DNA from 2 places in the Cupriavidus sp. 09_S30 genome. Region 2 is predicted to be linked to the other one. Evidence: riboswitches for the same ligand, from Rfam matches in the RefSeq annotation. Region 2 holds a riboswitch; the other holds the start of a gene.
What was found. A riboswitch is a leader RNA that binds a small molecule or an ion and turns the genes downstream of it on or off. The one in region 2 is predicted to bind glycine.
Positions count from the first base shown of each region.

Region 1: it holds a riboswitch for glycine, as region 2 does, so the genes downstream of both, AC1Z3O_RS28585 (D-amino acid dehydrogenase) here and gcvT (glycine cleavage system aminomethyltransferase GcvT) in region 2, are expected to answer to the same signal.

Region 1 is NZ_JBXOWI010000002.1:1,868,895-1,873,300, forward strand. Features, by position in the region: gene AC1Z3O_RS28575 (putative bifunctional diguanylate cyclase/phosphodiesterase) at 1-397, opposite strand, end outside; gene AC1Z3O_RS28580 (LysR family transcriptional regulator) at 738-1,604, shown strand; glycine riboswitch at 1,774-1,900, shown strand; gene AC1Z3O_RS28585 (D-amino acid dehydrogenase) at 1,950-3,257, shown strand; gene AC1Z3O_RS28590 (MarR family winged helix-turn-helix transcriptional regulator) at 3,299-3,757, opposite strand; gene AC1Z3O_RS28595 (PaaI family thioesterase) at 3,818-4,294, shown strand; gene AC1Z3O_RS28600 (M20/M25/M40 family metallo-hydrolase) at 4,349-4,406, opposite strand, start outside.
Region 2 is NZ_JBXOWI010000001.1:4,181,939-4,186,344, forward strand. Features, by position in the region: gene gcvP (aminomethyl-transferring glycine dehydrogenase) at 1-777, opposite strand, end outside; gene gcvH (glycine cleavage system protein GcvH) at 868-1,248, opposite strand; gene gcvT (glycine cleavage system aminomethyltransferase GcvT) at 1,338-2,465, opposite strand; glycine riboswitch at 2,552-2,689, opposite strand; glycine riboswitch at 2,711-2,799, opposite strand; gene AC1Z3O_RS19450 (glycine zipper 2TM domain-containing protein) at 2,896-3,099, opposite strand; gene AC1Z3O_RS19455 (UvrD-helicase domain-containing protein) at 3,462-4,406, shown strand, end outside.

The DNA of each region.
Region 1 (4,406 bases), on a different contig from region 2:
CGTCGCGCCCGGCGGAGACGAAATGGGTGATGCGTCCGCAGGCGTCCCGCAGCGGGGTTATCACTTTCTCCTCGGAGAAAAGAGACCCACTCCTCCTCCGATTAACGAAAACCCCGCTGAATGATTTTCCCGCACTGATTACCGACCACAATTCCCGATAAAACTCATCGCTCATCTCTCCAGATTTCAATATCGAGAGCGAATGACCGATGACATCGGCGCGCGCATATTCCGTCAGCAGCTCGAAGGCACGATTGACATAGATAACACGGCCATTTGACTCCGTGATGACAATCGAATCGCCTGCCTGTTCCATGGCGAATGCATAGATCGACAGATTGTCGTCCAAGCACGCTGTACCGCCCCACCCCGCTTCGCCGGCACACTTGAGCTGCATCGCCGCCTTTTCCCCGTCACTGAAGCCGGACCGGTCTGCCGCGCAAATCGGATCCGGAAGCCCGCTCTAGTGGCGGGCGTGGTATTTATTCTGAACAACCCAGAGCAAAGCATTTGAATTTCTACAATAAAAATCCGACGAAATTCAGGCGATACTCAACATTATTTTTTAAACTATTCTGCAATGTGCCCGACTCTTTTGTCCGGAGCACATGCACCCCGAAAACAGGACTCCCGCACTCCTGCCTTTGACTTAACTCAACCCGGGGCGCAGCCAGTATGTGTATAGTCGCGCGGCATGTAAAGCAAGATAAATTGATGCGGAGGCAGTAGTTTTCCTTATGGGACGCAGACCCACCATCGAGCAGTTGCGCGTGTTTATCGCGGCCGCGGAGCACCAGAGCTTCACCCTGGCGGCGCGCGCCACGCACAAGACGCAGGCCGCGGTCAGTATGCAGATGCGACAGCTCGAGGACATCGCCGAGGCCAAGCTGTTCGTGCGCGGGGCGCGCCAATCGGCGCTTACCAGCGCCGGCGAAGCGCTCTACGCCTATGCCAAGGAAATGATCTCGCTGGAGGCCGAGGCCTGGGGTGCGATGCGCCACCGGGCCAAGACCCGCTTGCGCGTAGGCGCTCCCGAAATCTACATGCCGCTGCTGGTCGACGCCTTGCGCGACTTCACCAACGCTCGGCCGGATGTCTGCGTCGATCTCTTCTCCGCGCCCACGGCGCAACTCGCGAAACGATTGAAGGACGGGCGCATCGATGTGGCGATCGGCGTGCGCGGCAGGCATATGGACGGCGAGCTTCTCTGCAAGCAGGCGCTGCGCTGGGCCGTGCACGGCTCGGCGTCCGAGATCTGGTTGCGCAGACCGGTGCCCATTGCCTTGTTCGAGCCCGGCAGCACCGCCCGCACCCATGTGCTGGACGCGCTGCAGCACACCCGGGTCCGCTACCTCTGCGTCCACGAGAGCAATTCATTGGCGGGCATGCTCGCGGGCATCAGCGCCGGCATCGCGGTGGGCGCGGTTCCGATACAGGCAGCGGGCAGCGCGCTGAGGACCCTCGGCCCCCTCGACGGGCTGGCCGACATCGAACCGCTCGACATCGTCGTCGCTGCCGGCGCCGGCCACTGCTTGCCCGAGCGCCAGGCCTTCCTGGCTGCGCTCACCGCGGGATCCCGCCACTGGAATATGAGTCTCCAGTAGCGCCGGCAGCGGCCACCCGCCGTCTGCAAGCGGCATTTGCCGCACTTGCCGCACCGGCGCGGTACATGCTATGGTGCGCTTTCCAGGAGAACGGGACAAAACGGCCAGCAGCCTGGCCCGTCCCTGCCGAAGGCGTATCCCCGAAACGCTCAGGTACAGAAGACTGGACACCAAACGAACTGGAGAGCGCCGCGCCCCGGGTTGCAAACCCGCCAGGGTTGGCGGCCGCCGAAGGGGCAAGCCGACGTCCGGGTGGACCAGGCGAATCTCTCAGGCAAAAGGACAGTGGGGGCAGACGTGCCAGACGGCGCGCCTGCCCCTTTTTGCTTTCCTGGAGCCAGAGAAATGAAAGTCATCGTGATGGGTGCAGGCGTGATCGGCGTGGCCTCGGCCTGGTATCTCGCCAAAGCGGGCCACGACGTGGTGGTGCTGGAGCGCAACGCTGGCGCGGCGCGCGAGACCAGCTTCGGCAACGGCGGCCAGATCTCGGTCAGCCATGCCGAGCCCTGGGCCAACCCTGCCGCACCGTGGAAGATGCTGCGCTGGCTGGGCCGCGAAGACGCCCCGCTGCTGTTCCGCCTGCGCGCCGACCCGGCGCAATGGTCCTGGGGCCTGAAGTTCCTGCGCGAATGCTCGGCGCGGCGCTCCACCCACAATATGATCCAACTGCTGAACCTGGGCACCTACAGCCGCGCCAGCCTGCAGGCGCTGCGCGCCGAGACCGGCATCGAGTACGACCACCTGACGCGCGGCATCCTGCATTTCTATACCAGCCAGAAGGAATTCGACGCCGCCATCGAGCCGGCCCGCGTCATGCGCGAGCTGGGCTGCGAGCGCCAGGTGATCGGCACCGACGAGGTGGTACGCATCGAACCGGCGCTGGCTGCGATCGCGCCGCGGCTGGCCGGCGCCACCTTCACCAGCGAGGATGAATCGGGCGACGTGCACCGCTTCACCACCGCGCTGGCGGCGCAATGCGAGGCGCGCGGCGTGCGCTTCCGCTATGGCGTGCGCGTGCAGCGCCTGCACGCCGACGGCGGCGGCATGCGCGCGGTGGAATATGCTGACGAAAGCGGCGCCTACCAGCTGGAAAGCGCCGACGCCTACGTGCTCGCCCTGGGCAGCTTCAGCCCGCTGCTGGCACGCCCGCTCGGCGTCAAGCTGGACATCTACCCGGCCAAGGGTTACTCGGCCACGCTGCCGGTGCTGGACCCCTCGTGCGCGCCCAGCGTGAGCCTCACCGACGACGAATACAAGCTGGTGTTCTCCCGCTTCGGCGACCGCCTGCGCATTGCCGGCACGGCGGAACTGAACGGCTATGCGATGGAACTCAACCCGCTGCGCTGCGAGGCCATCGTGCGGCGCACGCTGGAGATCTTCCCCGGCATGAGCCGGCCCGAACTGGCGCGCTACTGGACCGGCCTGCGCCCTGCCACGCCCGGCAACGTCCCGTATATCGGCGCCAGCGGCGTGCCGGGGCTCTACCTGAACACGGGACACGGCACGCTGGGCTGGACCCACGGCTGCGGCTCGGGCCGGGCCATCGCCGACATCATCGGCGGGCGCGCGCCGGAGGTGGACTTCGCCTTCACCGGCGAGGTACCCCGGGCGCGCACCGGGGCCGCCGCCGCGCCGCGCTCGGCGGCGCACTGATGGGCTCGTGCCGGCACCGGCAGACGGTGCCCGCTGCGCGCCTATTCGCCAAGCGCAGCCGCGGTCTCGGCAAACAGCTTCGGCAGCCCGGGCCCGAGCCGCGCCACCAGCGCGCGGTTCGCCAGTGCCCATAGCGCAAGCGCCTGCTTGAGGCGGAACGCACCCGTCTCGGTCAGCCAGACGGCGCGCCGGCGCCGGTCGGATTCGGAGGTCACGACCTCGGCCAAGCCCGCGCTGGCGAGCTGGTCCACATTGCGCGACATGGTCGACTGGTTCAGCCCGGCACGCTGGGCCAGTGCGGCCAGGGTGTCGTCCGGCGCGGATGCGATCAGGCACATCAGGCTGAACTGCGTGCTGGACAAGCCGGAGGGCGACAAGGCCGAATCCAGCTCAGCCGTGATGCGCCGCGCCACCATGCGCGCGAGCCCGCCCAGATCGGCGTCGAGCGCCGAGTGCGCATCGGTGCGCAGGGTTCTTGGGGCTTGTCTTCGTTTCTCCATGCCACTAGTATATGCAGATACAATCATTGCATCTACATATATTCCACTGAGAGGAGACACATGACATCGCATCGCTATGGCCTGGCCGACCCGGCCCAGATCGCCGACATGAGCGGCAAGGCCGTGCTGCAGGCAATCGTGGACGGCAGCCTGCCGCAGCCACCGATCACGGAAGTGCTGGGCTTCTGGCTGGCCGAGGTCGGCGACGGCTTCGCCGTCTTCGAAGGCGAGCCGACACCACACCTGCTCAATCCGCTCGGCACGGTGCACGGCGGCTGGGCGCTGACCCTGATCGACAGTGCGACGGGATGCGCCGCGCATTCCCTGCTGCCGGCCGGTTCGGCTTACACCACGGTCGAGACCAAGGGCAATTTCTCCCGGCCGATCCTGCCCGACGCCGGCCGCGTGCGCGCCGAGGGGAAGGTGATCAACCAGGGGCGGCAGATCATCACCGCCGAGGCCCGTGTGCTGGCGGCCGACGGCCGCATCCTGGCCCACGGCACCTCGACACTGCTGGTGCTGCAGCCGCGCCGCTAGAGGCGGGGCGCATGCACGCCCTGCGCCGGCGGTATCACAGGCGCTGCGCCGTCCTTATGGCGCCACCGCGATCACCTGCGCCACCGCGGCTGTCAGTTTCTTCGCGTAGGGC
Region 2 (4,406 bases):
GGCGGCCACCACCAGGCCACCGGCGGCATGCACGGCATCCGCGATGGCGCGGTAGTCGTTGACGTCACCGTTGACGCCGGGATATTGCAGCAGCACGCCGAAGGCATGGGCGCCGGCGGCGTCGGCGGCGGGACCGACCTTGACTTCGATGCCGAGCGGCTTGGCACGCGTGCGTACCACTTCCAGCGTCTGCGGCAGCACGTCGTCGGCCACGTAGAAGGTGTTGGAGGCGTGCTTGTTGACGCGCTGCAGCAGCGTCATCGCCTCGGCGGCCGCGGTGCCTTCATCGAGCATCGAGGCATTGGCGATGTCCAGGCCGGTCAGGTCGGTGATCATCTGCTGGAAGTTGAGAATCGCTTCCAGGCGGCCTTGCGAGATCTCGGGCTGGTAGGGTGTGTAGGCGGTGTACCAGGCCGGGTTTTCGAAGATGTTGCGCAGCACCACGCCAGGGGTGTGCGTGCCGTAGTAGCCCTGGCCGATGAAGCTCTTGCACACCCTGTTCTTGCCGGCGATGGCGCGCAGCTTGGCCAGCGCCGCTTCCTCGCTCAGCGGCTCGGTGAATTCGCCCAGCGGCAGGCCGTCGCGGCGGCGAATGGCGGCGGGGATCACGGCGTCGATCAGCGCGGCGCGGCTGTCGTAGCCGAGCACCTTCAGCATGTGTTGCTGTTCGGCGGCGTCTGGGCCGATATGGCGGCCGGCGAAGGCGTCGCGCGCCTCCAGTTCGGCCAGCGTGGGCCGTGTGGTATTGGCGGCGTTCATGGGCAGCGGGGCGTTCATGGCAGGAATCTCGTGGGCGCGGCGCCGGTGGTCGGCCGGCCGCCGCGCGGTCTTTCGGTCTCGGGCGGCCCGCTCGCGGGCCGCTAGGCGTCAGGCGCCGACGCTGGCCTTGTAGGCATCGGCCGACATCAGGCCGTTGACGTCGTCCGCATTGGCCGGCTTCAGCTTGAACAGCCAGGCCTCGAAGGCGTTGGCGTTGACGCTTTCCGGCGCGGCGCTGGCGGCCTCGTTGACGGCGATCACTTCGCCGGCCACCGGCGCGTAGATGTCGGAGGCGGCCTTGACCGACTCGACCACGGCCAGCGCATCGCCGGCGCCGACCGCGCGGCCCACCTCGGGCAGCTCCAGGAAGACGATGTCGCCCAGCGCGTCCTGCGCGTGGTCGGTGATGCCGATGGTCAGCGTGCCGTCGGCTTCGACGCGCACCCACTCATGCGACTCGGTGTACTTGAGGTCGGGGGGGAAGTTCATGCGGATTCTCCAGATTCGGATTGTTCTATTTGCGTCCGCCGGCGTGCGGGTGCCGACCGCCGGCGGACGCGCTGTGACCGTTGCGAGCGTCAGCTCACGAGTGCCTTGCCATTGCGCACAAACGGCAGTTTAACCACAGTCGCGGCCAGCTTGCGGCCGCGGATCTCCACTTCGACGTTCTCGCCGATCTGCGTGCCCAGCGGCAGGCGGGCGAAGGCGATGGACTGGGACAGGGTCGGGCTGAAGGTGCCGCTGGTGGTTTCGCCGTTGCCGGCGGCGGTGATGACCGTCTGGTGCGCACGCAGCACGCCGCCCTTGTCACGCAGGATCAGGCCGGCGAAGGCGGACTTCTGGCCGGCGGCCAGCAGCGCGGCCTTGCCGGTGAAGTCGCGTTCGCTTTGCAGGTCCACGGTCCAGGCCAGGCCGGCGTCCAGCGGCGAGGTGTGGAGATCCATGTCCTGGCCGTACAGGTTCATGCCGGCCTCCAGGCGCAGCGTGTCGCGCGCGCCCAGACCGGCCGGGCGCACGCCGGCCGCGTCCAGCTTTTCCCAGACCGCGGCGACGTTCTCGGCCGGCACCACCAGCTCGAAGCCGTCCTCGCCGGTGTAGCCGGTACGTGCCACCATGATCTCGCCGACGGCCGGGTCCTGCACCGTGATGGCATTGAAGGGCTTGAGCGCATCGCTAGGCTGGGTGCTGGGGAAGGTGCTCCACACCTTGGCGCGCGCGTTCGGGCCCTGCACGGCAACGATGGCCAGCGGCTGCACGCCGGCGGGCGCGTTGTCGGTGCGGCGCGGCGTGATGGTGACACCGCTGCCGGTGGCCGCATTGCGGGCCTGGATCCATTCGATGTCGGTGGGCGCGGTGCTGGCGTTGACCACCAGGCGGAAACGGTCTTCGGCGAAGAAGTAGACGATCAGGTCGTCGATCACGCCGCCCTTTTCGTCGAGCATGCAGGAGTACAGCGCCTTGCCCGGCGTCTGCAGCTTGTCGACATTATTGGCCAGCAGGCCGCGCAGGAAGGCGCGCACATTGGCGCCGGCGAGGTCGACCACGCACATATGGGAGACGTCGAACATGCCGGCGTCGCTGCGCACGGCGTGGTGTTCCTCGATCTGGGAGCCGTAGTTGACCGGCATGTCCCAGCCGCCGAAGTCGACCATGCGGGCGCCGAGGGCGCGGTGGATGGCATTGAGGGGCGTGGCCTGGAGCGTCATGGGATGGATCTCTTCGGTTGCGAAAACGAAAAAAGGGCCATCCGCCGCATGGCTCGCGCGCGTTGCGCTGCGAATCCGCTGCGGCGGATGACCCCTCTGTCCTCGATACCTGAGAGATTACAAGGCGGTTCCTGGCGGAACCGGACCCTGTGCGCCCCTTCGGTGGACACGCTCACCGTCATTCATGCGAACGATGGCGGGTGTCGCTCTCCAGAGTACGGCGTGCATCGTGTGCATACTGCGCGCCGATCCGACCAGTCCATGGTGCCTGAGAGTTTTCGGGTGATACCCCTTCGGCGGCGCGATCTCTCGCGCGCTCTCCCGGCCGGATGCGCGAAATTTACGGGAGGCCCCTGGCTTTGTCAACGCGCTCTTTATCGACACGCTGCAGCCTGGCCGGGGCGGAGATCCATTGCCCTTGTTGCCCCTGTTAATGGCCCCTGTGGTTGCTCGGGGTGGTCACGTTGCCGATGACACCGCCCACGGCCGCGCCGCCGACCGTGCCCAGCGCATCGCCGCCGGTCAGCACTGCGCCGCCCACGGCGCCGACGCCGGCGCCGATGACGGTGTTACGCTGCTTCGGCGTCATATCCGCGCAGCCGACGAGCGCCACCAGCGCAGCCCCGACCAGCATCGCCCGTCCCCCGGTCTGAAGGAAATGCCTTTGCGTCCGCATGCTGCTTCCCCCTTTGTGTCTGACATGCCATTCCGGGCACGTACGACTTACTCGGCCATACTGATTAGAGGGTGAAGGCGGCGCGATTCTCCGGCACTTACGCAAAGTTACATCGATCAGACAAGGATCAGACCGGCAAAGTGGCGCGCAGGCAGGCCGGCGACGCGGCCGCCGCGTGTTAACATCGACCGCTTCGATCGACCGGATCGACCGCTTCGGCGGCCGCGCCCCGCATTGCGTATCCGTCACGCTCCGCTGCCTGCGGCCGCGCCCGGCGCGCCCTTCCGTACCCACTCCACTGCCACGCCGCCTTCCCGCGCATGACCCACGGACTCAATCCCGCCCAATCCGAAGCCGTCCGCTACCTCGACGGCCCCTGCCTGGTGCTGGCCGGCGCCGGCTCCGGCAAGACGCGGGTGATCACGCAGAAGATCGCCCACCTGATCGAAGACAAGGGCTTCGAGCCCCGCCACATCGCCGCGGTCACCTTCACCAACAAGGCCGCCAAGGAGATGCAGGAGCGCATCGGCAAGCTGATGGAAGGCAAGACCACGCGCGAGGGCAAGCGCATCCCGCTCAAGCAGCTCACCGTGTGTACCTTCCACTCGCTGGGCGTGCAGATCCTGCGCGCGGAAGCCGAGCACGTCGGCCTGAAGCCGCAGTTCTCGATCATGGATTCCGATGACTGCTTCGGGCTGGTGCAGGAGCAGCTCGCCACCACGGACAAGAAGCTGATCCGCAGCGTGCAGAGCACGATTTCCCTGTGGAAGAACGGCATGGTCGATCCCGAGGCGGCCATCGCCCAGGCCGCCGATGCCGACGAGCACCAGGCAGCGCTGGTCTACCGCAACTACGTGGCCACGCTCAATGCCTACCAGGCGGTGGATTTCGATGACCTGATCCGGCTGCCCGCCGAGCTGTTCGCGCGCGACGAGGCCGTGCGGCTAAAGTGGCAGAACCGCCTGCGTTACTTCCTCGTCGACGAGTACCAGGACACCAATGCCTGCCAGTACCAGCTGCTGAAGCTGCTGGCCGGCGGCTCCCACCTGCGCGCGCCGGCCTTCACCGCGGTGGGCGACGACGACCAGGCCATCTACGGCTGGCGCGGCGCGACACTGGACAACCTGCGCCTGCTGCAGACCGATTTCCCGGACCTGAAGGTGGTCAAGCTGGAGCAGAACTACCGCTCCACCGTGCGCATCCTGGAAGCGGCCAACGCCGTCATCGCCAATAATCCGAAGCTGTTCGACAAGAAGCTCTGGAGC